DNA from 4 places in the Cobetia sp. 5-25-4-2 genome. Region 2 is predicted to be linked to each of the others. Evidence: predicted binding sites of a transcription regulator. Region 2 holds the regulator's gene; each other region holds the start of a gene.
The links. Region 2 encodes LexA, which represses DNA repair genes until DNA is damaged. Its sites were predicted from a motif close to TACTGTNTANNTANACAGTA; they were not measured.
Positions count from the first base shown of each region.

Region 1: a site for LexA is predicted at 5,241-5,260, ahead of ruvC (crossover junction endodeoxyribonuclease RuvC). Genes of this name have one in related genera too.
Region 3: a site for LexA is predicted at 2,206-2,225, ahead of HXS65_RS16570 (YqiA/YcfP family alpha/beta fold hydrolase). Genes of this name have one in related genera too.
Region 4: a site for LexA is predicted at 2,551-2,570, ahead of recN (DNA repair protein RecN). Genes of this name have one in related genera too.

Region 1 covers NZ_BLWK01000005.1:66,304-73,987, forward strand. The annotation lists gene HXS65_RS11420 (hypothetical protein) at 1-1,394, shown strand, start outside; gene HXS65_RS11425 (D-2-hydroxyacid dehydrogenase) at 1,572-2,522, opposite strand; gene HXS65_RS11430 (FmdB family zinc ribbon protein) at 2,912-3,136, shown strand; gene aspS (aspartate--tRNA ligase) at 3,280-5,067, shown strand; gene ruvC (crossover junction endodeoxyribonuclease RuvC) at 5,317-5,895, shown strand; gene ruvA (Holliday junction branch migration protein RuvA) at 6,304-6,918, shown strand; gene ruvB (Holliday junction branch migration DNA helicase RuvB) at 7,123-7,684, shown strand, end outside.
Region 2 covers NZ_BLWK01000001.1:302,027-309,710, forward strand. The annotation lists gene topA (type I DNA topoisomerase) at 1-1,374, shown strand, start outside; gene HXS65_RS01350 (DUF6586 family protein) at 1,374-1,853, shown strand; gene HXS65_RS01355 (hypothetical protein) at 2,107-2,346, shown strand; gene lexA (transcriptional repressor LexA) at 2,477-3,106, opposite strand; gene HXS65_RS01365 (TetR/AcrR family transcriptional regulator) at 3,670-4,347, shown strand; gene HXS65_RS01370 (L,D-transpeptidase) at 4,347-4,889, shown strand; gene nagZ (beta-N-acetylhexosaminidase) at 5,092-6,186, shown strand; gene HXS65_RS01380 (mechanosensitive ion channel family protein) at 6,234-7,625, shown strand; gene HXS65_RS01385 (hypoxanthine-guanine phosphoribosyltransferase) at 7,606-7,684, shown strand, end outside.
Region 3 covers NZ_BLWK01000010.1:131,763-139,446, forward strand. The annotation lists gene parE (DNA topoisomerase IV subunit B) at 1-1,209, opposite strand, end outside; gene HXS65_RS16570 (YqiA/YcfP family alpha/beta fold hydrolase) at 1,364-2,110, opposite strand; gene pgi (glucose-6-phosphate isomerase) at 2,250-3,953, opposite strand; gene cmoA (carboxy-S-adenosyl-L-methionine synthase CmoA) at 4,158-4,904, shown strand; gene cmoB (tRNA 5-methoxyuridine(34)/uridine 5-oxyacetic acid(34) synthase CmoB) at 4,936-5,964, shown strand; gene HXS65_RS16590 (sigma 54-interacting transcriptional regulator) at 6,060-7,684, opposite strand, start outside.
Region 4 covers NZ_BLWK01000004.1:49,002-56,685, reverse strand. The annotation lists gene HXS65_RS09895 (outer membrane protein assembly factor BamE) at 1-147, opposite strand, end outside; gene fur (ferric iron uptake transcriptional regulator) at 226-648, shown strand; gene recN (DNA repair protein RecN) at 804-2,474, opposite strand; gene grpE (nucleotide exchange factor GrpE) at 2,839-3,468, shown strand; gene dnaK (molecular chaperone DnaK) at 3,685-5,607, shown strand; gene dnaJ (molecular chaperone DnaJ) at 5,776-6,927, shown strand; gene HXS65_RS09865 (esterase-like activity of phytase family protein) at 7,061-7,684, opposite strand, start outside.

The DNA.
Region 1 (7,684 bases), on a different contig from region 2:
CCTATGTGGATCTCGTCGAGTTGTTGCCCCCCGATCACGATTGCCGAGACTTCTCCTTCTTCTACCTGGCCGCACCGGCCATGAATCCCGAGCGCCACACCATCTGGACGGATCTCTATCAGGACCCCGCCGCCAATGGCTGGATGACGTCTGCCGTCACGCCTTTTTACGACGGTGACGAATTTCTCGGTGTGGTAGGCATCGACATGACCCTGGATGTCATCGTCAACCAGATTCTGGCCATGGAACTGCCCTGGAGCGGCTTCGCGATGCTCTACGATGCCAAGGGGCGCTCACTGGCGGTGCCGTCGAGGGGCGAATCTTTGCTCTCTCTGGCACCGGTCGAGCAGCCGGACGTCAGCATTATCCAGGAGGAGGACGTGCTGCGGCCGGCGCAGATGGAGCTGTCCAGGCATCCCGTCTTCGCCACCCTGTCCGAGCAGATCCTCGGGCAGCGTCGTGGCTCTGCAAGCGTCTTGGTGAATGGTGAGACCTTCAAGGTGGCCTGGGAGCGTCTGAGCAGCAATGACTGGATCATGTTGAGCATGGTGGAGGAGTCGGCCGTCTTCTCGCGTACCGCCGAGATCGGGCGCAATTTTCAACTGGTCGGCATGGCGCTGGTGGGCGGCCTGATTCTCTTCTATCTGAGCTTCTTCCTGCTGATGAGCTGGCGCACCCACCACATTAGTCGCCATCTGTCCGTGCCGCTGGCAGAGCTCAGGGATCGCCTGCATCGTATCGGCATGGGGGCGGAGATCGAGTCTCCTGGGCAATGCGGTATCGTCGAGCTGGATGATGCCCATAATACGGCGGAAGAGATGTACCGACGTCTGCGCCAGACCCAGCAGGAACTCCAGGCCAGTGAGCGGCGCTTGCTCGACTCCCTGGAAGCCAGTGGCGACAGTCTGTGGGAGATGGATATTCCCGGGCGCATCATCCACATTCACCCCAATCTGTGGCGGATGCTGGGAGCGACAGGGCGTGAGCCACTGGTGATGCGCGAGCTGGACTTTGATCGGCTGATCCATCCTGATGACCTGGAAGCCGTGCATGTCCTGCGTCACCGCGTGTTCACCACCTTCGGCGATACCTTCGAATGTCAGTACCGCATGCGCGCCCCGGGAGAGGAGGATCTGCGGCACATCGAAAGCATGGGCTGCAATGCGCATTCTGATCTGACGGTTGAACCGGGCATCGAGCCGCAAGGCGGCGAGGGCCATGCGGCATCGTCGGCGAGTCGGCATGACGAGGATCAGCCGGCGGATGCCATTGATTGGGTATTGCTCATCTCGCGCGGGCGGGTAGTGACGTGGGATGCCGAAGGCCACCCCGTCAAGGCCGCTGGCATGCATATCCGTATCGACAGATCCTCATTCGCCAGCCACCTGCGCTGAGCGAGCTCAAGAGTGATCTCAGGCTAGCTGCCATCGATGTCGCGTCACTCCTCTTGAATGACGCGGCAATCCCGGCACCAGAAGGGGCCAGATGCCTTGCGCATCTGGCCCCTTCTGGTGTCTATCCATGCCTCTGCCAGCGGGCGGGCATCGGAGTGCAGCCCCCTCGTCCATGTCTCAGACGTTTTCGCCGAGATAGGCCTCGATATTGGCAAGACTCAGATCGAGTATGTTCTGACGCGCTTCACGACTGATCCAGGCATTGTGGGGCGTGACGATGAGGTTCCATCCGGCCTCAGACGCCGTGCGGCCGTCAGCCAGCGCTGTCAGCAGGGCATGGCCTTCTCGGGGCGGTTCCTCCGGCAGGCTGTCGACGGCCAGTCCACCGAGGTGCCCACGCTTCAAGGCGGCAAGTGCAGCCTCTTCATCGATGATGCCACCGCGTGCACAGTTGATGAGCAGGGCGCCGGGCTTCAGCAACGCCAGGGCCTGCTCGTCGATCAGATGGTGTGTCTCAGGCGTCAGGGGGCAGTGCAGGCTGATGACGTCCGCTTCAGGCAGGAGGTGTTTCAGGCTCGGTCGTTGAGACGTCGACTCACTGCCCGGGCGCGCGGCGAAGGTGACGCGCATGTCGAACGCCTCTGCCAACCTGCCCACGGCAGTCCCCAGCTCTCCCTTGCCGACGATCACCAGATGCTTGCCGGCCAGCTGCAGGGTGGGGCGGCCCATCAGGCAGAAGGTATTGCTGCGCTGCCATTCACCGCTCGCGACATCTCCCTGGTAGCCAGGCAGTTGTCCGGCCAGTGCCAGCATCAACATCCAGGTGTGCTGTGCGACAGAGGCGGTGCCATAGGCCGCGACGTTCATGACGCGTATGCCTTGCGCCCTTGCCGCTTCCATGTCGATGTTGTTGGTGCCGGTGGCCATGACGGCGATCAGCTTCAATGCCGGCAGGGCCTCCAGATGCTGCGCCTCCAGGCGTACCTTGTTGACCAGCACGATCTCGGCACCCACCAGACGCTCCACGACCTGCTCGGGCAACGTGGCATCATGGCAGACCAGCCCATTGACCCGGTCCTTCAGGCGGCTGAAGTCAAGGCCGTCGCCAAGTGATGCCATGTCGAGCATCACGGCCTGCGGGCCAGCATCAGCACCAGCGGAAGCAGTAGGGGGAGTTGCAGATGCGAGTTGGGGATCAGACATCGGTGTCCTCATGACGTGAGACGGCCGGGTGGCAGTGAATGAGGCCTGACCCTGGCCGGGCATGACGGCGCATTGCCGGGAATCTATCGAGGTGTTGCCCCGCAAGGGGCCGAGCACGCTATAATGTGGCCCTTTCGCTTTGACTTGAAAGACGTTCAACTGGCCTTATTGTACGCGTTCCGAAGCTGTGCTTGAGATGTCACTCATATTGATGTCTCCGGCACGTCTGATGCAAGGGCGCCGCAAGGCATAACATTGTCATGGTCCGCGACTCGCATTCTTGCGCTCGGGACCAGTATCGTCAGGAAAAAACCATGCCGATCTATGAATACCACTGCAAGGCCTGTGGCCATCGGATGGACAAGTTGCAGAAGATCAGCGCCGCGCCGCTGACGGAATGTCCGGAATGCAAGACGGACCAGCTGGAAAAGCTGGTATCCGCCGCCGGTTTCCGTCTGGCGGGCAGTGGCTGGTACGAAACGGATTTCAAGTCCGGCAGCAAGAAGAATCTGGCCGGAGGTGGCGATAGCTCGTCCTGATGTCTCCCGTCATCAGGCCAGCTGTCATGCCTGCCATCCATGTGCAAGGTCATGCATGAGTGGCAGGCATCTCCAGCGTCAGGCCCTCTGAGACAGACGCGCACCAGTGCGTCGATCACGAATTTGAGCAACAAGGAATCAACATGCGCAGCCACTATTGCGGCAAACTGAACGAGACCCTGATCGATCAGGATGTCACTCTGTGCGGGTGGGTGCACCGCCGTCGCGACCACGGTGGCGTCATCTTCCTCGACATGCGCGACCGTGACGGTATCGCCCAGATCGTCGTCGATCCGGACACCGTCGATGCCTTCGCCACTGCCGACAAGGCGCGCAGCGAGTACGTCCTGCGCATCAAGGGCCGTATTCGCATGCGCCCGGAAGGCACCCAGAACCCGAACATGCCGACAGGCATGATCGAAGTGCTGGCCAAGGATGTCGAAGTGCTCAACACCGCACAGACGCCGCCGTTCCAGCTGGACGACCACAACAAGGTCGGTGAGGAAGTTCGCCTCAAGTATCGTTATGTCGACCTGCGTCGTCCGGACATGATCGACAAGCTGCGCCTGCGTTCACGCATCACCCACAGCGTGCGTGCCCAGCTGGAAGCCCTGGGCTTCCTCGACATCGAAACCCCGATTCTCACGCGTGCCACGCCGGAAGGGGCACGTGACTATCTGGTGCCGAGCCGCACCTATGCCGGCAGCTTCTTCGCGCTGCCGCAGTCTCCGCAGCTGTTCAAGCAGCTGCTGATGGTCGCCGGTGTCGATCGTTACTACCAGATCGCCAAGTGCTTCCGTGACGAGGATCTGCGCGCCGATCGTCAGCCGGAATTCACCCAGATCGACCTCGAGGCCAGCTTCGTCGACGAGAAGGACATCATGGGCATGACCGAGACCATGATCCGTGGTCTCTACAAGGAAGTGCTGGATGTCGAGCTGGGCGACTTCCCGACCATGCCGTATTCCGAAGCCATGCAGCGCTTCGGTTCCGACAAGCCGGACCTGCGCATCCCGCTGGAGCTGGTCGATGTCGATGACCTGATGAGCGGTGTGGACTTCAAGGTCTTCTCCGGCCCGGCCAAGGATGACAAGGGCCGTGTCGCCGCGCTGCGTGTGCCGGGCGGTGCCAGCCTGTCACGCAAGGAAATCGACGCCTACACCAAGTTCGTCGGCATCTACGGTGCCAAGGGCCTGGCGTGGATCAAGGTCAACGAGCGTGCCAAGGGCATCGAGGGTCTGCAGTCGCCGATCGTCAAGTTCATGGAAGACGTCGTGGATGACGTGCTGGACCGCTGTGGCGCCGTCGATGGTGACATCGTGTTCTTCGGTGCCGACAAGTCCAACATCGTGGCCGAGGCCATCGGTGCGCTGCGCGTCAAGCTGGGCGAAGACCTCAACCTCTACACCCGCGAATGGGCACCGCTGTGGGTCGTCGACTTCCCGATGTTCGAAGCCGATGCCAATGGCCGCCTGAGCGCGCTGCACCACCCGTTCACCGCGCCGTCCTGCACCCCGGAAGAACTCAAGGCCGATCCGGAAGCGGCACTGTCTCGCGCCTATGACATGGTCATCAACGGCACTGAGCTGGGTGGCGGTTCCATCCGTATCCACGACCAGGCCATGCAGCGTACCGTGTTCGAAGTGCTGGGCATCGGCGAAGAGGAAGCGGAAGAGAAGTTCGGCTTCCTGCTCGACGCGCTCAAGTTCGGCGCGCCGCCCCATGGTGGTCTGGCCTTCGGTCTCGACCGTCTGGTCATGCTGATGACCGGCGCCAAGACCATTCGTGAAGTCATCGCCTTCCCGAAGACCCAGAGCGCTGGCTGCATGATGACCGACGCCCCGGGGGAAGTCAGCGGTGAGCAGCTCAAGGAGCTGAACATCCGTCTGCGTCAGAAGGTCAAGGTTGAAGAGGAAGGCGGTCAGGCCTGATCCAGGCGAATGACCCCGGGGTGATCAACCTCTCCTGACAGGCGCCATCAGCGCCCGGGAGAGGGGGAGTCCCGCGCAAGCGGGCAAGTGACCCCCGGCAAGGCGGTGTGAGACTGTTACCTGCAGATGATGCAGGCAATGACAGTGTCGCACCGCCTTTTTTGTGGCATTGTGGCTGGTTATATACACAGTAAGCACGAAAGACGACAGGGATGGAGAGGCAATGAGTGTGAGACGTGAGGCGGTGGCATGATCATTCTTGGCATTGATCCGGGGTCACGCCTGACCGGTTACGGCGTACTGGACGTCTCGGCGGCTCAGCCCCGCTATGTGGACAGTGGCTGCATCCGCATGTCCCAGGTCAGTCTCGACCAGCGGTTGGCGCAGATCTACGCCGGTATCAGTGAAGTGATTGCCATTCATCGCCCGGCGGAGTTCGCCATCGAGCAGGTCTTCATGTCCAAGAATGCCGACTCCGCGCTCAAGCTCGGTCAGGCACGTGGGGCAGCCATCGTGTGTGCGGCGAACCACGGCCTGCCGGTATCAGAGTATGGGCCGCGACAGATCAAGCAGGCTGTCACGGGATCGGGTGCAGCAGACAAGGCCCAGGTCCAGCATATGGTGACCCATACGCTCAAGCTCTCTGCAACGCCTCAGGCGGATGCCGCGGATGCTCTGGCCATCGCGCTGACACATTGCTTTGCACGCATGCGACTGACCCCGAGCAGCGCGCAGCTGGAGGCGTTGGGCCTGGGGGCGGGTGCAGGGCGCAAGAGTACCCGCGCACGACGCAGCAGTAGCTGGCGTGACTTTGAACCGGGCAAATGAGGTGTCTGCCGGTCACGTAGGGTCTGAAGAGTGTCTGGTCAGGGGCTGAAGAGAGTGGGGAGTAGACTCCGGCGTGTGCCGAAGACGGCCTCTACAGGCGAGAAGTGACAAGCCCGCTTGCGCCAGATACGCTATCGTTATCAATAAGTTCCAATTTTTCAGTCACTTGTAGGCTTGTTTTCACGATGTCAGGCAGCATCTTGCGTTCTGCTGGCATCCGCATGCTGCCTGCATCTGGCCTCATGGCAACAAGTGACTGTCAGATTCATGCGACAAAATCGTCGTGACACTCGGACATGCCGCCTGCACGTTATCTTTGGTAGGCTTGCCCGCAACGCAACAATCCGTGCCGCCTGACACCTGATGTCATGAGCAGGCGGCACTGAAGACTCAAGGACAGCCCGAAACATGATTGGACGTCTGACCGGGCGTTTGCTCGAAAAGCAGCCGCCTCATCTGGTACTCGATGTACAGGGTGTGGGCTATGAACTTGAAGCCTCAATGAATACCTTGCTGGGTCTGCCGGCTGTCGGGGAGGACTGTCAGCTGTTCACTCACCTGGTCGTGCGTGAAGACGCCCAGTTGCTCTATGGCTTCGGCAAGGAGCCGGAGCGTCGTCTGTTCCGGGAATTGATCAAGATTTCCGGGGTCGGGCCGCGCCTGGCGCTGGCGATTCTCTCGGGAATGGAGCAGGCCGATTTCATTCGCTGCGTGCACGACGAAGACAGTCGGGCACTGACTCGCTTGCCCGGCGTCGGCAAGAAGACGGCGGACCGCCTGATCATCGAGATGCGCGACCGGCTCAAGCATTGGACGATTCCGCAGGACGATGGTCTGTCGGAAATGGCGCGCGCCTCGCAGCCACAGCCGCCGGTTACCCATCCCCTGGCTGACGCCGAAGCCGCTCTGGTCGCGCTGGGCTACAAGCCGGTCGAGGCGGCCAAGATGCTCTCGGGACTCGAGACAGGTGCCTCCACGGAAGCCCTCATCAAGGCGGCGTTGGCCCGCAAGATGGCCAGCTAGCGCACGTGTCTCGTGCCTGATAGCGTGAATGACAGAATAGGCACGATCTGATTGGATTTATTGACTAGGGAATGGCCGGCGACTGGGGTAGAAAGTGCGCGCTTGATTGCATTGGCGCAAGATCATTTCACTGCCTCGGTCAGACCACCTCTCGCCACATGATTCATGTCTGCAGCATGAGTCATCAGGAGTTGAGCAAGCATCATGATGGAGTCGGATCGACTGATCTCCGCGGCCACGCATGATCCGGAAGAACGGATCGATCGCGCCAATCGGCCGCGAACGCTGAATGAGTATATCGGTCAGCCGATCGTGCGCGAGCAGATGGAAATCTTCATCAGTGCCGCTCGCGGTCGTGGCGATAGCCTGGATCACACCCTGGTATTCGGGCCCCCGGGACTTGGCAAGACCACTCTGGCACACATCATTGCCAGTGAGATGAGCGTGGACATCAAGTCGACGTCCGGACCGGTTCTGGAGCGGGCAGGTGACCTGGCCGCCATGCTGACGAATCTCCAGGAAGGCGATGTACTGTTCATCGACGAGATCCATCGCCTGTCACCGGCGGTCGAGGAAGTGCTGTATCCGGCGATGGAGGATTATCAGCTGGATATCATGATCGGTGAGGGCCCGGCTGCCCGCTCGATCAAGCTGGAGCTGCCACGATTCACTCTGGTGGGAGCGACGACCCGGGCTGGGCTGTTGACCGCGCCCCTGCGAGATCGCTTCGGAATCGTTCAGCGCCTCGAGTTCTACGATATCGAGT
Region 2 (7,684 bases):
ACCCTGACCATCGAGGTCGATGGCTACGAGCTGCGCGCCAAGGGCCGGGTGCTCAAGTTTGACGGTTATACCCGCGTGATGAAGCCGGCGGGCAAGAAGGAAGAGGACCAGTCACTGCCGGACCTGGCCATCGGCGAGGTGCTGGAGCTGGTCGAGCTGGACCCGCAGCAGCACTTTACCAAGCCGACGGCGCGTTACACCGAAGCCAGTCTGGTCAAGGAGCTGGAGAAGCGCGGCATCGGCCGTCCTTCGACCTATGCGGCGATCATCTCGACCATCCAGGATCGTGGTTACGTGGCGCTGGAAAATCGGCGTTTCTACGCCGAGAAGCTGGGTGACATCGTCACTGATCGTCTCAGTGAATCCTTCAAGGACCTGATGGACTTCGGCTTCACCGCGCGCATGGAAGACTACCTCGATGAGGTGGCCAATGGTCAGCGCAACTGGCGCGAGCTGCTGGATGCCTTCTACGCCGAGTTCAAGGCCGAGCTGGATCACGCCCAGTCAGAAGAGGGCATGCGCCCGAATCAGCCGGTGCCGACCGATATCGCCTGCCCGACCTGTGGCCGCGAGATGCAGATCCGTACCGCCTCCACTGGCGTCTTCCTAGGGTGCTCCGGTTACAACCTTCCGCCCAAGGAGCGCTGCAAGACCACCATCGACCTGTTGCCGGGGGATGAGGCGGTCGCCGCTGACGCGGATGAGAATGCCGAGACCGATGCACTGCGTGCCAAGCGCCGTTGCCCGATCTGCGCCACGGCCATGGACAGCTATCTGATCGACGAGCAGCGCAAGCTGCACGTCTGCGGCAACAGCCCGGACTGCGTGGGACATGAAGTCGAGCAGGGTCAGTTCCGCATCAAGGGCTACGATGGGCCGGTGATCGAGTGCGACAAGTGCGGTGCCGACATGCAGCTCAAGACCGGGCGTTTCGGCAAGTACTTCGGCTGCACCAACGAGGATTGCAAGAACACCCGCAAGCTGCTCAAGTCCGGGGAGGTCGCGCCGCCGAAGATGGACCCGATCCCCATGCCGGAACTTGCCTGCGTGAAGGTCGAGGATCACTACGTGCTGCGTGATGGCGCCAGTGGCCTGTTCCTTGCCGCCAGTCAGTTCCCCAAGAATCGCGAGACGCGTCCGCCGCTGGTCAGCGAGCTCAAGGCGCATGCCGACGAGCTGCCGGAGAAGTATCACTTCATCCTCAAGGCGCCGGAGAAAGACCCCGATGGCCGCCCGACGCAGATTCGTTTCTCGCGCAAGGCCAAGGAGCAGTTCGTGATGACGGACGAAGATGGCAAGGCGACGGGGTGGAAGGCGACCTTCGACAACGGCCGTTGGGTCGTCGAGGACAAGCGCAAGGGAGCCAAGAGCTGATGAGCCAGCGTGGCCGCACCAATCAACTGCTGTATCAGGCCGAGTTGCTGCTGGAGCAGGCGGCCGTCGCGACGCGTGATGAGCATGCCGTCGCACGGCGCATGGCCGGTGAGGAAGGGGCGCTGGCGTTGATGGAGCTGGCATTGGCCTCGTTGATCGAGGAGTGCGCCGCGTCGGCACGCTGGCCTGAGGGCAGCTGGCGCGAGCGGCTGGCCACACCGCCGACTCCCGTGGCGGAAATCGAGCAGTTGCGAAGCCTGCAGGCGCAGCCGGACAGTTGGTTGAGCCAGCTGGTGGCCGATATCACGCGTTTGCATGAAGAGGGCGGTGCTGCCCGGCGTGAGGAAGGCCAGGCGCGTGGCGATGGTCTCATCATCGCCGCGGCGGCCAATGCGCCTCTGGCAGAGCGTCTCGCCACGGCAGTCAGCGCCATGAAGGCGTTGCTGTCACACCTTCGCGAGTCGAATGTGGAGTGGTAGCGTCGCGCCTTGCCTGACCCGAAAGCGCTGGCATGTCACGCACCTGTCATTCAGGTGACGCCCTGGCATGACGGGTGCTAGACTGGCGGCATTGTGGCAAGCCCTGCATTCTCCGGTACGACCATGGCTCTGGCTGTGGTCGTACTTTTTTCTGCATTGTCGCCAGTGACTGCAAGTCGCAGGGCCTGCCCGCCGTCAAGCTGACGATCACAACGACGCCGGTATCCTCAGGATGCCGTGCAGGAGGAATGACGTGTCCGATCCCGCCGTACTTGAAATCGTGCAAATGGAAGATGGGGAAGTGATCCTGCGTGCCGCCGAGAGTGAAGGTGAGCCACTTCTGAGTATCCGCATCTCCGATGAAGCTGCCGATCTGCTGCGTGACAATCGCTTCGAGGTCGCGCGTGAGATGATCGACCACGCCATCACCCGCACCCGCCTGTGGGATGGCGAGGATGATGAAGACGAGCAGTCGGAAGGCATGGTGCACTGAGCACTTCCCGCATGTCTGCCAGCCACGAAAAAACCCGCCAATCGGCGGGTTTTTTCGTGGATGCCCAGATGACGACAATCGTCATCTGCGCGTCAGCGCTGTGAGGACAGACTGCCTGCGAGCCTTGAGATCAGTGCAGGCCGCCATCGCGGATCACGCCCACGCCGAGGCCCTCGATTTCCAGGCTGTCCGTGCGCAGATCCACCTTGATGGGAGCGAAGTCCTCGTTCTCGGCTTCCAGCCATACGTAATGGCCATCGCGACGGAAGCGCTTCACCGTCACTTCATCCCCCAGACGCGCCACCACGATCTGTCCGTCACGCACGCTGCTCGTGCGGTGCACGGCCAGCAGGTCACCTTCCAGAATGCCGACATCCTTCATCGAGACCCCGCGCACGCGCAGCAGATAGTCGGCGGCAGGCGAGAAGTAGTCACTGGGCAGCGGGCAATGGCGATCGATATGCTGGCTGGCCAGGATAGGGCTGCCAGCGGCCACTTCCCCGATGACCGGCAGGCCCTGCTCGCTATCCTCTTCCGCCTCGGCCAGAGACGGCACGCGGATGCCCCGCGAGGTGCCCGGCACCATCTCGATGGCTCCCTTGCGCTTCAGGGCACGCAGATGCTCTTCCGCGGCATTCGGTGAGCGAAAGCCCAGTGCCTGGGCGATTTCGGCACGCGTTGGCGGATAGCCTGAGGACTTGATGGTCTTGATGATGAAATCGAAGACATCCTGCTGGCGCGGAGTAAGCGGCTGAGTCATGGGCATTGCCTTTGGCCTGGGCGGCATCTGAGCTGACGGCACGGGGTGTGCATCCATACAACTGTCATTGTATCCAGTCATGGCGGTCATGCAAGGCATCGTGGGTGCTTTGGCAGCAACGTTGCCGGCATCTTCGTCGACATCGACATGCTGACGCGAGACAGCGGGTGTCCGGGACGCCCCATGACCATCCCGTCCCCGAATGTCCCGCGTGAATGCGCGTCCTGCCGGTCTTGGCTGTCGAGTGTTTGAAACAACCAGCAATTGCCAGTCATGGCATGGACAGCTAGAATTATCTTGTTTCAAACGAATGTTCGTCGGGCGCATCCGGCTACCGGTACACAGGCCCTGTGTGTCCTGTGCGTCTGTCCTGTGCTCGGGACACGGCTCGTGGCAGCCTCCGCCTCGGAGTCGCTGCCTGACACGCGGTGCGTGAAGACCGACATGTCGTTTGATTGACCTGCATGAGAAGAGTCGCCCCCGGGCCACGGCCTTGCCGTTTCCCGGGGGGACAAGGACTCCCGTGCCCCCTCGTGACTGATCACCTGACAAGGCATCCGCCCATGGCCCAGACCGATACCGTTACCCGTATCCTCGATACCGCCGAGGTCCTGTTCGCCGAGCGAGGCTTCGCCGAAACCTCGCTGCGCAATATCACCAGCAAGGCCAAGGTCAACCTGGCGGCGGTCAATTATCACTTCGGCTCAAAGAAGTCATTGATCCAGGCAGTGTTCGCCCGCTATCTCGACCCCTTCAGCGAGCGTTTCCATGCGGCACTCGACAGTGTCGAGCAGCAGCATGCCGGTCGTCAGGTGCCGCTGGAAACGCTGCTGGAAGTGATGGCGCGCACGGTGCTGGAGGTGCCGGCCGAACGCAACAGCCTGCGTACCTTCATGCGCCTGCTCGGGCTTGCCTATACCCAGGGGCAGGGCCACATGCGTCGCTACATCCGCGAGCATTACGGCACGGTCTTCAGCCGCTTCGCCGAGCTCCTGAAGCTTGCGACGCCGGACCTGCCAGACAACGAGCGCTTCTGGCGTCTGCACTTCATGCTCGGCAGCGTGATCTTCACCTTCTCGGGACTGGACGCACTGCGCGATATCGAAGAGGCCGAATACGGCCATCACACCAGTGTGCGCGAGCTGATCCAGCACATGCGTCCGGTGGTGGTGGCGGCGATGGCGGCTCCGCTGCCGGCCTCGCTCGGAGATGGTGAAGCGGTCACCCAGGCGGCAAGCTGATGGCTTGCTGGGTGGCGGTGGATCTCTCGCGCCAGCGTCTTGAGATACGCAATGACGCGCCCAGTGGCAGTCGTGATGCGCCGCCCCCCGCGGCTGACCCTGACACGCTGGTGCATGCCTGTGCGATCTCCAGCGGCCTCAACGGTATCGGCGAGCTCGATGGCAGCGGTTGCACGCCGACCGGCTGGCATGTGGTTCGCGCCGCGATCGGGGAGGGCAATCCGCGTGGTGCCGTCTATCGTGGGCGGCGCTTCACGGGAGAGGTGTTCACGCCTCGACTGGCCGCCGAGCACCCCGAACGCGACTGGATCCTGACGCGTATCCTGTGGCTCAGCGGTCGCGAGCCCGGTATCAACCGTGGCCGCAACGCGGCGGGACAGCGCGTCGACAGCCTGCGGCGCTACATCTACTTCCATGGCACGCCGACCAGCGAGCCGATGGGCACCCCGGCCTCCCATGGGTGCATTCGTCTGCGCGATGAGGATCTGCTGTGCCTTTACTGGCATGCGCCGGCCGGAACGCCAGTGCTGTTGCACGCCTGACGCTGCGTTGCCTGGCGGCTGGTGCTCGCGACTGTTCGAGTCGCGCTCAGTCGGCTAGAATTGCGCCTTTCCTCGCGCCGGCCGCCTGTCCTGAGGCTTGTCTTCCAGGCTGCCGAGCCCCGTAACGACATGAAACCCTGCCGTGCGTGCCATGCCTTGCAGCGCATGACACGGCCAGCAGGCCATGGACAGGAAGGATGTCATGACACAGCCATTGGGCTCCGTAATGCTCGACGTCGAGGGGCATACCCTCACGTCTGACGAACGTGAACTACTGGCACGCCCCGCCGTCGGCGGCGTCATCCTGTTTGCGCGCAACTGTGTTTCTCCCGAGCAGGTGCTGGCGCTGTGCGGTGAGATCCGCCGCGTCAATCCACATCTGTTGATCGCCATCGATCAGGAAGGCGGACGGGTGCAACGGCTGCGCGAAGGCGTGACCCGCCTGCCGCCGATGCGCGCCCTGGCACATTGCTGCCTGGGACGTGACTGTGACGGCTGCGGTGATGATGCCCAGTCGTCAGGGCTCGGGTTTGCCCGTGACGCCGGCTGGTTGCTGGGCATGGAGATGGCTGCCATTGGCTGCGACATCACCTTCGCGCCGGTATTGGATATCGATGTCGCGGGTTCCACCATCATCGGCGACCGCAGCTTTGGGACGACTCCCGAGGACGTGATTGCCGTCGGTACCGCCTTCATCGAGGGCCTGCGCGAAGCTGGCATGGCAGCGGTCGGCAAGCATTATCCCGGTCATGGTGGCATCGCGGCGGATACCCACCGCGAGCGCGTGATCGACCCCCGCCCCTTCCGCGAGCTGCGCGAGCATGATCTCAAGCCCTTCGCGGCGCTGGCGGATCGCCTGGGTGGCGTGATGCCGGCTCATGTCATCTACCCCGATTTCGATGCGCGCCCCGCCGGCTTCTCGCCAAGCTGGCTGGGGCTGCTGCGTGAGGAGTTCGGTTTCAAGGGCGCCATCTTCTCCGATGACCTGGGCATGGCGGCTGCCGTGGCCGAGGGCGAGCCGGAAGTGCGCGCTCGTCTGGCACTGGATGCCGGCTGCGACATGGCGCTGGTGTGCAATGATCCCGCCGCCGCACGTGCCGTGCTCGACAGCCTCGATGGGGATGAGCAGCGCAATGCCGGCAAGCGTCAGGCGCGTCTGCGCTACGGGCGCGCCCGCCCCACGCTCGAGGGCCTTGCGGGGCTGTCTCGCTGGCGGCGTACCCATGCACGTCTCGAGGCGCTGGCGGCCAGTCAGCCGCTCGAGCAGGTGGCCATGCCATCGGGCTTGGCTGAATGAGCCAGCCTTGAGGGGCTTTTCCTCCAGACGTCACCCAAGGACTCCACATGGCTGAGAAATCCGCCACCGAGGCGGCTGCCGACAAGCTGGCGGCGCCTGCCGAAGAGATGATCAATCACTGGGTCGAGCCGCTGCGCAACTGGGTGGAGCAGACCTTCGGTCTGCCACTCTGGGGGATCAACCTCGCCCTGGTGCTGGTGGCCGTGGTCGTGCTGCATCTGAGCGAGCGCATTCTGCTCAGTCGCCTGGCCGTGCATGCCGAGAAGAGTCGCAACCTGTGGGATGACGCGCTGCTGCATGGGCTGCGCCATCCGCTGTCTCTGTGGCTCTACAGCATGGGGTCGCTGGTCGCGCTGGATATTCTTGCCCATCAGTTCGCGCCCGGCAGCCTGGAGGCCTATCTGGGCACGGTGCGCCAGATCATCACCCTGCTGGCGCTGGCCTGGGCGTTGATTCGCATGATCAAGCGCTTCGAGTCGCTGCGTACCACGCCACCGCCCGGCACCAACGTCAATGCGATGGATGCCACCACGGCCTCGGCGATCAGCAAACTGCTGCGTGCCGTCGTGATCGTGCTGGTGGGTCTGGCCATCCTGCAGAATCTCGGTGTGTCACTGTCCGGCGTGATGGCCTTCGGTGGGGTCGGCGGTATCGCGGTGGGCTTCGCCGCGCGTGATCTGCTGGCCAACTTCTTCGGTGCCCTGATGATCCATCTCGACCGCCCATTCAAGGTCGGTGACTGGATTCGCTCGCCGGACCGCGAGATCGAGGGCACCGTCGAGGACATCGGCTGGCGGCTGACGCGCATCCGCACCTTCGACATGCGTCCGCTCTACATCCCCAACGCCATCTTCACCAGCATCGCGGTGGAGAATCCGTCACGGATGTACAACCGGCGCATCTTCGAGACCATCGGCTTGCGTTATGAAGATGCCACCCGGGTCGGTGACATCATCACCGCGGTCCGCGAGATGGTGGAAGGGCATGACGAGATCGACCAGACGCGGACCCAGATCGTGAACTTCAACAGCTACGGTGAACACTCGCTGGACTTCTTCGTGTACGTCTTCACGCGCACCACCGACTGGGTGAAGTATCACGCCATCAAGCAGGATGTGCTGCTGCGCATCCATGACATCATCCGTGAGCACGATGCACGCGTGGCCCTGCCGGGGCAGCGCCTGCACTTCGCTGACGTGCTGTCCCTCGAGGGCGCTGCTCCTCAAGGCGACACGAATGCTGATCGCGAGTCGTCCTCGCGCCGACCGCAAGACGAACAGGACGGCAAGGCCGCTGAAGCCTCGCCGTCACACGCTGCGCAGAGCGGGTCCCGCCGTTCTGCTTCATCCTCCGCTGCTACATCCTCTGCCACGTCCGCCCGACGTGGAGATGAGGCCAGTGATACCCAGGAAACTCCCGATGCTGACTCCGACGCCTGACTCCCTGAGCGCCCTGCATGCCGAAATGCGAGACGTGATGGACAACGCCGACTGCCTGA
Region 3 (7,684 bases), on a different contig from region 2:
TGAACAATCCGAGAGCTTGCCCGGTAGCGCAGGCCCGGAGGTCACCTTCTTGCGCGCGACCTTCTTGGCGCTCTTCAGACGGCGCTGGGCCGCCGAGATCACCAGTTCCGCCAGCGCCTCGGCCTGGTCGACATGATGATTGAGCCACAGCGAGAAGGCGTCCTTGACCACCCCGGAGACGAAGGCCGCGACGCTGCGCGAGGACAGGCGCTCCTTGGTCTGGCCGGCGAACTGTGGATCGAGCATCTTCACCGACAGCACGAAGGCGGCGCGCTCCCACAGGTCATCCGCACTCAGCTTGACGCCACGCGGCAGCAGACTGCGGTAGTCGCAGAATTCCTTGAGCGCCTCGAGCAGGCCGGAACGCAGGCCATTGACGTGGGTGCCGCCCAGCGGCGTGGGGATCAGGTTGACGTAGGGCTCCTGCACCAGCTCGCCGCCTTCCGGCAGCCACTGGATGGCCCAGTCGACGCCATGCTCCTCATCCTCGAAATGACCGACGAACGGCGATTCCGGCAGTCGCTCGAAACCATCGGTGGCGCCGAGCAGATAGTCGCGCAGGCCATCCTCGTAATGCCAGGCCGTCTCGCTGCCATCCGTCTCGGTCAGCACAACCTTGAGCCCCGGGCACAATACCGCCTTGGCGCGCAGCAGGTGACGCAGGCGCGCCATCGCCAGACGCGGACTGTCGAAGTAGCTCTCGTCCGGCCAGAAACGCACCAGAGTGCCGGTATTGCGCTTGCCGACGGTACCGATCTGACTCAGCTCCTCGACCTTCTCGCCATTCTCGAAGGCAATGCGCTGACGCAGACCCTCACGGCAGACTTCCACCTCAAGGCGTGTCGACAGGGCGTTGACCACCGAGACCCCCACGCCGTGCAGGCCGCCCGAGAAGCGATAGCTGTCCTGGGAGAACTTGCCCCCCGCGTGCAGCTTGGTGAGGATCAGCTCGATCCCGGTCACACCATGCTCGGGGTGGATGTCAGTGGGCATGCCACGACCATCATCCGCCACCTCGATACCGCCGTCTTCCAGCAGCTTCACGCGCACTTCCTTCGCGTGACCCGCCAGCGCCTCATCGACGGAGTTGTCGATGACTTCCTGGACCAGGTGGTTGGGCCGAGTGGTATCGGTATACATGCCGGGCCGCTTGCGGACCGGTTCGAGGCCGGAGAGAACCTCGATGGAACTGGCGCTGTACTGACTCATCGCAGCCTTGTGTCCTTGGTGTTGACGTCCGGCAGACGCATCACGGATGGCGATGCCTCTGCCTGATTTTCTGAAGAGAGTCGCCGCTGGCCGAACGATCCGATGACGGATTCATCTTCCTGTCCGGCCCGCACGCCCAACCGTCCTCGACACGTTAGCAGGGTGCGACGTGGAAGGATGTCGCAAGCGACGGGGCCAGACGATGGCCGGCATGCGCCATGATGGCAGGCAGGTACTCCGCCAGTCTGGCAAATCCATGATCCCCTCCCGGCGTGAGGATCAGCCGGCAATCCTGATAGAGGCTTGCGGCATCGTTGACGTCCAATGTCTCGTCCGCCGTGGCAAGCAGCACGAGGGTGCGCTGCGGCGTGACGGGGATCGCTTCCAGTGCGGCCAGCGCCGGACCGAATGCTTCGGTGACGGTGAAGGACTCGCCGGTATAGGGGTTGGCGTGGGTCGACCCCAGCCATGCCGTGACGAGCCTGACCGGGCGCACGGCTGGGTTGATCAATACCGTGCGCGGCCCCTGACGCCATACGCTCTGCTCGCGGCCCTGGGGTCCATCGAGTCGCGCAGCCTCACGCGCGGCAAGCCAGGTGCTCAGAAAGCCACCCATGGAGCTGCCGATCACCACGATGGCGTCGTCACAGGCAGGGTCAGCCGGGTCGAGATCCAACTGCGCGCAGAGCGCCTGGTAGGCCTCCTCCACCACCGCCTGCCCGGCAGCGGGTTGAGGTGGGATGTCAGGCGCGACGCAGGGCAGACCGAATTCGGCGGCCGCACGCTTCATCAACTGCGCCTTGGGCGAGCAACTGGCCGAGTTGAAACCATGCAGGTACAACACGCCCCTGACCGGAGGAACGACAACGCCTGCCTGCGCAGGGTAATGGGGACGGCTCATCAGCGCTCCCGACACGCGCGAACCGAACGGCTCACGCTCGGTTCGCGGCAAGGTGTCTAGTGTAAACGATTGATTCCCATATAGGATAGCGAGAATACTGTATAAATCAACAGAGGATGATCACCTGCGTGATCCCCCGTCAGCGCGGGTCCTGCCCCTGGGCGGCCCACACGGACTCGATCAAGGCACGACTGGAAGCGTCCAGCTGCTCGAAGCCTTCTCCCGTGGTCATGGTCGCTTCCGTCGCGGTGGCGATCTGCTTGCCCAGCTCCACGCCCCACTGATCGAACGGATTGATGTCCCAGATGGTGGCCTGGACGAAGACCTTCTGCTCGTAAAGCGCGATCAGGGCCCCCAGGGTTTCCGGCGTCAGCGCTTCCAGCAGCAGGGTGGTCGAGGGCTGATTGCCACGATAACGCTTGTGATTCGGCTGGGCCTCGTCACCCGGTATCGCGTCATCGCCCAGCATCAGCACGCGCGACTGGGCAAAGCAGTTGGCCAGTGTCAGACGGTGCTGCGCCTTGAGGTGGGCACGGGTCTCGGCGTCCTCGACATGGTCATAGCGACGCATCGGCGCGATGAAGTCACATTCCACTGCCTGGGTACCCTGATGCAGCAGCTGATAGAAGGCATGCTGGGCGTTCGGGCCCAGCTGGCCCCACAGCACCGGGCAGGTGGAGTAATCGACCATCTCGCCATCGTTGGTGACCGACTTGCCGTTGGATTCCATTTCCAGCTGCTCGAGGTAGCTGGCGAAGTATTCCAGGCGACCGTCGTAGGGCAGGATGGAGTGGGCGCGAATATCGAGGAAGTTGTTGTTCCAGATACCCGCCAGCGCCAGCAATACCGGCAGATTGTCTTCCAGCGGTGCGGTGCGGAAATGCTCATCCAGCTCATGCGCCCCCGCCAGCAGGCGACGGAAGTTGTCCATGCCGACATTGAGCGCGATGGGCAGTCCGATGGTGCCCCACAGCGAGTAGCGCCCGCCGACCCAGTCCCAGAACAGCAGCTGATGTTCCGGTGCGATACCCCACTCGCTCATCTTCTCCGGCTTGGCGGATGCGCCGATGAAGTGCTGGCGATTGATCAGCCCTTCCAGACGGCCTTGCGGGTCAAGGCGCGACTTCAGCCAGTCACGCGCGGTGCGCGCATTGGAGAGCGTGTCGATGGTGGAGAATGACTTGGACGACAGGATGAACAAGGTGGTTTCCGGGCTGAAGGACTGCAGGTAGTCCGCCAGCTGTGAGCCATCCATGGTCGAGGCGAAGTGCACGCCGACCTCATGGACGCCCTTGGGACGGCAATCGCTCAGCGCGCTCGAGACCATCAGCGGCCCCAGGTCCGAGCCACCGACCCCCAGATTGACCACATCGGTGATCGGCTTGCCGGTGGCACCACGCCACTGCCCGCTATGGAAGGTCTCGACCATCTCGGCGAGCCGCTCGAGGCTCTCGTGGATGGCAGGTACCACATCCTCGCCATCCACCTCGAGACTTGCTGAGCGTGGCAGACGCAGGGCCGCGTGTAGGGCCGGGCGATCTTCCGAGCGATTGACGTGCTCACCGGCCAGCAGACGCTTGATGCCCTGCTCGACACCGGTTTCCCGCGCCAGCTCCAGCAGCAGCTCCAGGGTCTCCTGCTTGAGCCGCTGCTTGGAGAGATCCAGGCGCAGGCCCGCGGCAGAACGGGTGAAGGTCGTCACTCGATCGCGCCCTTGCGCCGCATCCTCGGCGAACAGGTCCTTCAGGTGCACATCGGCCATCTGCTCCTGATGATGACGCGCGAGGGCCTGCCAGGCCTGACTGTTACGGCGGGCAGAACGTGCAGACGATGGAGTGGACATGGCCACCTCTCTCCTTGAAGTGTCGCGACCGGCCCTGCGTGGCCCGGTCAGAAATCGGTTGATGGAAGCATCATCGGCAAGCCGCGGCGGGTGCGTCAGGCACCTCGAATGCGTAGAATGGCGGGCCCAGCAGGGCACTCAGCCCAGCCGCTCCCCGGCCAATGGCATGTCGCCCAGGCCCTCTGCCCGATGAAGCCTTGATCCATGAGTGATGCATCTTACCGTGACGCGATATTTACGACACCCCTTGACCGTGTTGCCAGCTTCTCCTTCGACGAACAGGTCGTCAGCTGCTTCCCGGACATGCTGCGCCGTTCGGTGCCGGGGTACGGTCAGATCATCGCCATGCTGGGGCTGATGGCCCGCGCTCACCTGCGCCCTGGCGCACGCGTCTATGATCTGGGCTGCTCGCTGGGGGCTGCCAGCATGGCACTGGCACGTGAGATGGCGGCCCAGGACATCGAGATCGAAGCCGTCGATCTGTCCCGGCCGATGGTCGAGCGCGCCAGCCGCGAGCTCGCCGACGCCTTCCCGGACCATCGCATCAACGTCAGTGAAGCCGATATCCGCACCCTGGAGTACCAGCCTGCCGGAATGATCGTGGTCAACTTCACCCTGCAGTTTCTGCCGCCGCAGGACCGCGACGCCGTGATCGACAAGCTGTTTGCGGCGCTGGAGCCCGGCGGCGTGTTGATCCTGTCCGAGAAGATCATCAGCGACGACCCGGTCGAGAACGCCTGGTTGATCGAGCGCTATCATGACTTCAAGCGCGCCAACGGCTACTCCGACCTCGAGATCTCGCAGAAACGCGAAGCGCTGGAGGACGTGATGAAGCCCGACAGTCTCACCACTCACCATGCGCGCCTGGCACGCGCCGGCTTCGCGCGCAGCCACACCTGGCTGCAATACCTGAACTTTGCCTCGATGGTCGCTTTCAAAGCCGCCGAATGACCGCTACGCCTGCACGGACCCGACCCAGCGCATGAGCATCTCCCCCTACGATCGTGATCTTTACCGCGCCTTCACCGAGCTTGCCTGTGAGCCAGGCGCCGTCGGTGACGGCTTCGCCCGCTGGCTGGGCGCCCTGCCCGAGCAACTGGCCAAGGGTCTGGACCGCAAGCGCCATGCTGACCTCAAGGCCTGGCATGGGGCACTGGAGAAGCTGCCGAAACTACCTGACGAGCGCGAGGTGCAGCTGGATGCCGACCGTGTGGGCGCATGCTTCCCGACAGGCCTGAGCACGGGGCAGCAACGCCAGAGCGAGAATCTGCTGCGCGCCATGATGCCGTGGCGCAAGGGCCCCTATCAGCTCGACGAGATCCATATCGATACCGAATGGCGCTCCGACTGGAAGTGGCAGCGCCTCGCGCCGCATCTGTCGGATCTCACTCACCGTCGCGTGCTGGATGTCGGGGGCGGCAATGGTTACCACGGCTGGCGCATGGTCGGCGCTGGTGCCGCCTTCACGCTGGTGATCGACCCTTCCCCGCGCTTCTACTGCCAGTTCCATGCCGTGCGTCACTTCATCGGCGCGGATCACCCCCAGGGGCGCAACCTGCACTTCCTGCCGGTGGGCATCGAGGACGTCCCCGCGAAGATGGCCGCCTTCGACACCGTGTTCTCGATGGGGGTGCTCTATCATCGCCCCTCGCCGATGGACCACCTATTCCAGCTGCGCAATGCCCTGCGCCCCGGCGGCGAACTGGTGCTGGAAACCCTGGTGGTGGAAGGTGACGTGACGACGGTACTGATGCCCGGCGAGCGCTACGCCGCGATGCCCAACGTCTACTTCCTGCCGTCCTCCCGGGCGCTGGCCCACTGGTGTGAGCGCGCCGGTTTCAAGGACGTGCGCATCGTCGATGAAGCGGTGACCACGCTGGATGAACAACGCTCGACCGACTGGATGACCTATCACTCGCTGAGTGACTTCCTCGCCCCTGACGACCCACGCCTGACCCGTGAAGGCCATCCGGCACCACGGCGTGCAGTGCTGATCGCCACGCGCGCCTGATCTGCGCAGCACCTTCTCTCCCAGCGATGTCTGCGTCAGGGCAGACGACACACGACGGCGGCGCTCATCGAGCACCGCCGTCTTCGTCTCTCACGTCACACGATGCCCAACCGCCGGGCCTGTCGATACAGATTGCCGCGATCGACCTTGAGCCTGCGCGCGGCCTCTGCCCAGTTGCGATCACTCGCCAGCCAGACCCGCGAGATGTGCTCGCGCTGAAACGCCTCGGTGGCATCACGCAGCCCCAGCGCTTCATCGATGTCCTGCAGGACATGACGCTGCGCCGGGTTCGCTCTCCCCGCCTGAATCGTGCCATACCCCTCCTGTGCGGCGTGGAGGGCAAAGCCACCGGCCTGCTCGTGCGCCACCTCGGCACTCGCCTCCAGCCCCAGCAACTCCGGCGTGATCACCACCAGCTGACGCCCATCGGCGCGCAGGCGCGTCGGATGAGCCCCCTGCGCCAGCCGCGCATGCAGGGCGGCACGACTCAGGCAGTGCTCCAGCTCACGCACGTTGCCGGGCCACGGGTAGTCACACAGCAGATGCTCCGCCGCCGGCGTCAGGCGCAGATTGCCCAGCCCGAGGCGCGTGCGGTTGTGCTCGAGAAAGGTTCCCGCCAGCGCCAGCAGATCCGCTCGTCCGCGCTCACGCAGCGGCGGTACCCTGAGCGGATAGACGCTCAGGCGGTGGTAGAGATCTTCGCGGAAATGCCCGGCGGCGACTTCGGCCTCGAGATCACGATTGGTCGCCGCGATGACGCGCACGTCCACCCTGACCACGCGATCGCTGCCCAGCGGCTGCAATTCACCTTCCTGCAGCACCCGCAGCAGCTTGGGCTGCAGCGCCAGTGGCAGCTCACCGATCTCGTCCAGCAGCAGGGTGCCGCCATCGGCCATCACGAAATGGCCACGGTGATCATGGGACGCGCCGGAGAAGGCCCCTCGCCGATGCCCGAACAGCGCACTCTCGACCAGTTCCGGTGCCAGCGCGGCACAGTTGATGCGCACCAGAGGCCGACTGGCGCGACGCGACGCATCGTGCAACTGCTGGACCACGCCCTCCTTGCCCACCCCGGTCTCGCCCGTCACCAGCACCGTCATGTCGGTATCGGCTACCGCTTCCAGCTGTGCCTCCAGTCTCGCCATCGCTGGCCCGCGCTGCGGACAGGTCCTTTGGGCCTGCGGTGTCATGCCCGGCGCAAGCGCTGCCATGCCGGTCAGCGGAGCGGCCCCACGCTCAAGCCGTGATGCCAGCGCCAGACAGCAGGTGGGCAGCGTCAGCAGGTCATGAAGCTCCTGATGCTCCTGATGCTCCTGATGCTCCTGATGCTCCTGATGCTCCTGATGCTCCTGATGCTCCTGCGCCAGGACGTCTGCCAGCTCGGCATCGCCGATCTGCCGAATCTCCAGCGCTTCCAGCGGGGCCAACACGCCGGGTGTCAGCGCATCGAAGGTCATCACGCCCAGCAACCTGTCCCCTTCGCGCAGCGCGATACCCGCACAGTCGTGCACCAGCAGATCCGGCCCATGCACTTCCCCCAGCAGGCCATCGAAGGGGTCCGGCAGGTCACTGTCCACCGCGAAGCGATAGACACCGGTGTGCTCGGCAATCGCCTTGAGCCGCGGATGCTCTGACAACGCAAAGCGCCGACCGCGCACCTCGGCAGGTAGCCCATGCGTGGCCAGCGGCAGCAACTCGTCACGCTCCGGCAGATAGCGCA
Region 4 (7,684 bases), on a different contig from region 2:
GCTCATGCCCGGCTTCAATTGCTCGACCATTTCCGGCTTGATCAGGTTGCCCTGTGGAAGGTCGCGCTTGTAGACGCTGAAGTAGCTACACCCGGTGAGCAGCGACAGGGCGCTGCAAAAGGCGACTGTTTTGATCAAGTTTTGCATTTGCCCTGAAGATTCCCTATCGTTTTGCCTTGGCCGATCATACCTGATACATCAAGCGACTGCGAAGAGTACCCCAGCATGGCCGATCAGAACCATGAACTGCGCAAGGCGGGACTCAAGGTAACCCTACCGCGAGTCAAGATCCTGCAGATCCTCGAGAAATCGATGGATCGACACCTGAGTGCCGAGGACGTGTACAAGGCGTTGCTTGAGGCTGGCGAAGATGTCGGTCTGGCGACGGTTTATCGTGTGCTCACCCAGTTTGAAACTGCTGGACTGGTGATGCGTCACAATTTCGATGGCGGCCATGCTGTCTTCGAATTGTCCCAGGAAGAACACCATGACCACATGGTATGTCTGGACAGCGGCGAGATCATAGAGTTCTGTGATCCCGAGATCGAGCGCCGCCAGCGCGAGATCGTCGAGGAGCATGGCTATGAGCTGGTCGAGCATGCGCTGGTGCTCTACGTGCGTCCCAAGGACACCAAGAGCGACAGCTGATGCTCAGGCCTCGCCTGTGTCAGGGATGACAAGGTTCGCTGCAGGACAGAAACACCAACGGCCGCCCCACAGGGGCGGCCGTTGGTGTTTCTGGCGTTCGAACTGCCAGGAGGTTCATTGGACGAATGGACGTCGGGAAGGCGGCCTGTCGGGGCTCAGTGACGGCTGTCCGCCGCGCTGAGCATCTCGCGAGCGTGTGCCAGGGTCTGCTCGGACAGGTGAATGCCGCCCAGCATGCGTGCCAGCTCCCGCACGCGGCCACTCTCGTCCAGCAGTGCCATGTGGGTACGTGTGGTGTTCTTCTCTGCCTGCTTCTCGATATGCAGATGTTGATGCGCCTGGGCCGCGACCTGAGGCAGGTGGGTGACGGTCAGCACCTGACCCTTGTCGCCCAGTCGGCGCAGCAGCTGACCGACGATCTCGGCGGTCGCACCGGAGATGCCGACATCCACTTCATCGAAGACCAGGCTCGGAATGGTCGAGCGACTGGCGGCCACCACCTGAATGGCCAGCGAGACGCGGGACAGTTCACCGCCCGAAGCGACCTTGGCCAGCGCCCGCGGCGGCTGCCCCGGGTTGGCACTGATGCGGAAGTGGATGCGCTCCATGCCTTCGGGTTGCGGGCGCTCGCGTGGCTCGACGGCAACCTCGAACGTCGCCTTACCCATGCCGAGGAAGGCCAGTTGATCCTGGATGTCGCTGGCCAGCTGAGGGGCGGCAGCGGCTCGTGACGTCCCGACCTCAGTAGCCAGGATCTTCCAGGCATCCCGGCGGGCCGCCACTTCCTGACGCAGGGCCTCGATGGCCTCCTCGTCACCCCCGAGCCCTTCCAGCTCCTCGCTCAGTCGCTGGTGCAGGCCATGCAGCTCCTCGGGCAAGACATGATGCTTGCGGGCGATCTGGTGGATGCGCCCAAGGCGCTCATCGACGAAGGCCAGGCGCTCCGGGTCGAGTTCGGTGACTTCGACGAAGCGGTTCAGCTCGCGTGCCGCTTCTTCTATCTGGATGCGTGCCTCTTCCAGCATGCCCAGTGCGCTGGCCAGCGAACCCTGCTCGCTGCCCGGCAAGTGTGTCAGTCGCGCCACGGCCTGATTGAGGCGCGCGAGGGCGCCTTCATCATCATGATCGCAGCACTCGGCGGCGGCCTGTGCCTCGCTGAGAATCTGTTCGGCATTGGCCAGGGTTTCCTGCTCCTGCTCCAGTGCCTCCAGCTCGCCTTCGCTGAGTGCCAGCTCATCAAGCTCCTCGACCTGATAGCGCAACAGCTGGCGACGAGCGCGTACCTCGTCGCCATCATTGCTCATGCGCTTGAGGCGGCGATGTGCCTCCTGCCAGTGGCGGAAGTCCTCGCGCAGCTGGGTGACCTGCGTCTCGATCCCGGCGTACTCGTCGAGCTGACGCAGGTGCGTCTCTTCCTTCAGCAGCGAGTGGTGGGCGTGCTGGGAATGGATGTCGATCAGGTGCTCACCCAGTTCCCGCAGGTCCGCGATGGTGCAGGGGGTGCCGTTGATCCAGGCCTTCGAGCGTCCGCTGGCGGTGATCACCCGGCGCAGCAGGCAGTCGTCGCTGCCCAGCTCGCGTTCGTCCAGCCATTCACGCGCGTCGCTGAGGCTTGTGATATCGAAGCGTGCGATGAGATCCGCGCGATCCGCGCCGTGTCGCACGCTGCCGGCATCGGCACGTTCGCCCAGGCACAGACCGAGCGCACCGAGCAGGATGGACTTGCCGGCCCCCGTCTCGCCGGTGATGGCGGTCATGCCGCGGCGAAAATCGAGTTCCAGTGTCTCGACGATGGCGAAATCTTGAATGGCGAGCTGTAGCAGCATGACTACCTCCGAAGGGAAGCTGGGGCGTACGCCGTGCCGATCATTGCCCGTTTCGGGGGTGACTACGGAGTCGCCATACAGGATGTACATACAGTGTATATGGCTTTTTATACAGCACGCTCCGTCGGCCTTCAATCCATGCCGGACTCAGCTGGCAGAAAAGCCGCATCGAAGGCTTGAGAAGCCGAGTGCCGGCCCCATATAAAGGCCCTGACACTCATCGTCGGCAGCAATGGCGCGGCCTTGCTGCCCTACAGGCAACTCATGGCCTGTCTTCAGGGGTTTGCCTTCGTCGTCTCGAGGCAGGCTCCGCAGGCCACGAACAGGGCAATGGCGCACAGACGTCGGCCCGCAGGAGAACAGCATGGCTCAGGATCCGCAGACCCCGATGGATGAAGAACTTCAGCGTGCCGCTCGCGACGCCGAGCCGCAGCCGGAAACTCCGGAAGGCGAAGTGATTGAAGACATACTGGATGCCACCGATGTCGCCGCCGAAAGCGAAGGTGAGCTGATCGACAATCCGGAAGCCGAGATGCTGGCCGCTCAGGTCGAGGAACTCGAGCAGGCGGTGAAGGAGGCGAAGGACCAGGCGCTGCGTTCAGCTGCCGAGGCGCAGAACGCGCGCCGTCGCGCCGAACAGGATGCCGAGAAGGCTCGCAAGTTCGCGCTGGAGAAGTTCGTCAAGGAAATGCTGCCGGTGGTGGACTCGCTCGAGAAGGCGCTTGAGTCCATGAGCGACGACGAGGCAGCCAAGGCACATGTCGAAGGTATCGAGATGACCTTGAAAATGCAGCTGGATGCCCTGAACAAGTCAGGCGTCGAGCAGCTGGACCCCCACGGCGAGCCCTTCGACCCGGAATACCATCAGGCGGTCGCCATGGTGCCATCTCCGGATGCCGAGCCGAACAGCGTCATCGACGTGATGCAGAAGGGCTACACCCTCAATGGTCGTTTGGTGCGTCCGGCGATGGTCGCGGTCAGCAAGGCCAACTGAGGCCCTGCGGGGTCGAGTGGCCATGAGGGCATGTGTCGTGATGGCACATGCCCGCCCTGCGGGGCTTCAAGGAGGATCAGGGCGGCAAAAAATGCCAGCACACCCTTGAAAGCCTGACGCGCGACCCCACTTATTGAAGCAAGTTCAGGTGCCGACACAAGGTACCGACAACCAGACTCATCTTTCAGGCTAGCAACAGATTCGAGGTATACGATTATGGGACGCATCATCGGTATTGACTTGGGTACTACCAACTCTTGTGTGGCAGTGCTCGACGGCGACAAGACCAAGGTCATCGAAAACGCTGAAGGTGGCCGCACCACGCCGTCCATCATCGCTTACACCGACGACAACGAGATCCTTGTCGGTCAGTCGGCCAAGCGTCAGGCAGTGACCAACCCGGAGAACACCCTGTTCGCGGTCAAGCGTCTGATCGGTCGCAAGTTCAAGGATGATGTCGTCCAGAAAGACATCAAGATGGTGCCGTACAAGATCGTCGAAGCCGACAATGGCGATGCCTGGGTCCAGGTGAAGGACAAGAAGATGGCACCGCCGCAGATCAGTGCGGAAATCCTCAAGAAGATGAAGAAGACCGCGGAAGACTACCTCGGTGAAGAAGTCACCGAAGCGGTCATCACCGTGCCGGCCTACTTCAACGACTCCCAGCGTCAGGCGACCAAGGACGCCGGCCGCATCGCGGGTCTCGAGGTCAAGCGCATCATCAACGAGCCGACTGCCGCGGCACTCGCCTACGGCATGGACAAGTCTCGTGGTGACAAGACCATCGCGGTCTACGACCTGGGTGGCGGTACCTTCGATATCTCCATCATCGAAGTCGCGGACGTCGACGGTGAGACCCAGTTCGAAGTGCTCGCCACCAACGGCGACACCTTCCTGGGCGGTGAAGATTTCGACATGCATCTGATCAACTACCTCGTTGACCAGTTCAAGTCCGACAGCGGCATCGACCTGTCCGGCGACAATCTCGCCATGCAGCGTCTGAAGGAAGCTGCCGAGAAGGCCAAGATCGAGCTGTCCAGCGCTCAGCAGACCGACGTGAACCTGCCGTACATCACCGCAGACAACACCGGTCCGAAGCACCTGAACGTCAAGGTGACCCGTTCCAAGCTCGAGTCGCTGGTCGATGAACTGGTCGCTCGCTCCCTGAAGCCGTGCCAGACCGCTCTGGCCGATGCCGGCCTGTCCGCTTCCGAGATCGACGATGTCATCCTGGTCGGTGGTCAGACTCGCATGCCGCTGGTGCAGTCCAAGGTCGCTGAATTCTTCGGCAAGGAAGCGCGCAAGGACGTCAACCCGGATGAAGCGGTCGCCGTCGGCGCCGGTATCCAGGGTGGCGTGCTGGGTGGCGACGTCAAGGACGTGCTGCTGCTGGACGTGACGCCGCTGACGCTGGGCATCGAGACCATGGGTGGCGTGCTGACTCCGCTGATCGAGAAGAACACCACCATCCCGACCAAGAAGTCTCAGGTGTTCTCCACCGCTGACGACAACCAGGGCGCGGTGACCATCCACGTCCTGCAGGGTGAGCGCAAGCAGGCGGCACAGAACAAGTCCCTGGGGCGTTTCGACCTGGCCGACATTCCGCCGGCCCCGCGTGGTGTGCCGCAGATCGAAGTCGCCTTCGATCTGGATGCCAACGGTATCCTGAACGTGTCCGCCAAGGACAAGGCCACCGGCAAGGAACAGTCCATCGTCATCAAGTCTTCCGGCGGCCTGTCCGACGAAGAGATCGAACAGATGGTGCGTGACGCGGAAGCCAACGCCGACGAAGACAAGAAGTTCGAGGAAATGGTTCAGCTGCGCAATCAGGCCGATGGCATGATCCACGCGACCAGAAAGACCCTGACCGAAGCCGGTGACAAGGCCGAGGCCAGCGAGAAGGAAGCCATCGAGACGGCGATCTCCGAGCTGGAAGAAGCCCTGAAAGGCGACGACAAGGACGCGATCCAGGCCAAGCTGGATGCGCTGACCGAAGCCTCCGGCAACCTGGCGCAGAAGATGTATGCCGAGCAGGGTGCCCAGGGTGAGCAGGCTGGCGACGGTCAGGCTGACAAGAAGCAAGACGACGACGTGGTTGACGCCGAGTACGAGGAAGTCAACGACGACAAGAAGTCCTGAGGGATCTCTTGAACGACGTCTGATGACAGCGCGGGAGCCTTGCGAAGGTGTCCCGCGTTGTCGTTTGCACCGGTAGCGTATCGCGTGGGCGCACGCTGTCGGTGACAGCCGATATCCCAGAACAGACAGGCAGCCTTGGGCTGCCAGCAATCCAGGCGGACCTGATCCATGTCCAAGCGTGATTATTACGAAGTGCTTGGTGTCGAGCGTGGCGCCGACACCAAGGACATCAAGAAGGCGTACCGACGCCTGGCTCAGAAGCATCACCCTGACCGCAATCCGGATGACGAGGCCTCGGCGGAGAAGTTCCGCGAAGTGTCGGAAGCCTATGAAGTGCTGTCCGATGCGGACAAGCGCGCGGCCTATGACCAGTTCGGTCATGCCGGTGTCGACGGCCAGGGCGGCGGTGGCTTCGGCGGCGGTGGCTTTGGTGGTGGTGGTGCCGGTGGCTTCGGCGACGTGTTCGGCGATGTCTTCGGTGACATCTTCGGTGGCGGCGGTGGCCGTCGCAATCCGAACGCTCCTCAGCGTGGCAGCGACCTGCGCTACAACCTTGATCTCGATCTGGAATCGGCGGTCGCCGGTACCACGGTCGACATCCGTGTGCCGCGTCTGGCTGCCTGTGGTCACTGTGATGGTGACGGCGCCGAGCCGGGTTCCACTAAGGAAACCTGCCCGACCTGCAACGGCATGGGCAAGGTGCGCATGCAGCAGGGCTTCTTCGCGGTCGAGCAGGCATGTCCGACCTGCCACGGGCGTGGCGAGAAGATCAGTGTGCCGTGCCGCAAGTGTCACGGCGAAGGCCGCGTGCAGGAATCCAAGACCCTCTCGGTCAAGATTCCGCCGGGCGTCGATACCGGTGACCGCATCCGCCTGAACGGCGAAGGCGAGGGCGGTGTCAACGGCGGGCCGTCAGGTGATCTGTATGTCCAGGTCAATCTGCGCGAGCACGAGATCTTCAAGCGTGATGGGCGTCACCTGCAGTGTGAAGTGCCGATCAGCTTCGTGGATGCAGCGCTCGGTGGTGAGCTCAACGTCCCGACGCTGGATGGTCGTGTCGTGCTCAAGATTCCGGCCGAGACCCAGACGGGCAAGTTGTTCCGACTGCGCGGCAAGGGCGTCAAGCCGGTGCGTGGTGGCCCTGCCGGCGATCTGCTGTGCAAGGTGGTCATCGAGACACCTGTCAGCCTGAACGAGGAGCAGAAGGAGCTGCTGCGCCAGTTCCAGCAGAGCCTTGGCGATACCGGCAAGAGCCACTCGCCGAAGGAGAACAGCTTCTTCGATGGCGTGAAGAAGTTCTTCGAGGACATGAAGCCCTAGGCTGCGTCTTCCTTCTCCTTCGCGCTGGCGGATGCGCAACGCGAAAGCCCCACCCCGATGACTCGGGAGTGGGGCTTTTTCATTGTCAGGGTTCGCCTGACATGTCATCAGCGATGCGCTGTCAGGCGATGTTTCACTCTTGAGAGGCTGGCGTGAAGGCCTCGGGCTCGATCACCGCGAAACAGCTCAGCAGCGTGGTCTGGAAGCTGCTGAAGTTGTCATCCGAGACCATCAGGAAGCGATTGCCCTCCAGGTGCGTGAGCCCTTCGAAGTTGTCCAGTGACCACCCCTCGCCACTCGACAGGCGGGCAAGGGTGCGGACCTCGACAGTCGTCCCCGGCTCTCCCAGATGCGCGCGACGCAGGCTGATGACCAGCGGATAGGGCGGCGAGAAGGCGCGCTCCAGCATCAGGATGTCCCCGTCCGGCAGCATCTCCATGGCGGTCAGGCTCGAGCCCGTGTCGCTGGCCAGTGGATAGCGCCATTCCTGCTTGCCATCCAGCGTGAACAGGCGCGTGGTGCCTTCGTCCATGCCCTCCGGGGTGGCTTCCAGACCGGCGAGCAGGCCGTACTCGGGGTGCAGGGTCAGCGCCTCCATGCCATTGTTGGGGGCGGCACCGCGTACGCCCACGGGGGTGGCGGGTTCGCTGATCGCCAGTCCGCTGGGCAGGAAGTGCTCGACTCGGGGTTGCTGCTCGAAGCTGATGACCAGACGGGTATCGCCGCGCCGGCCGTTGTGGTCCTTCAGCAGCTGCAT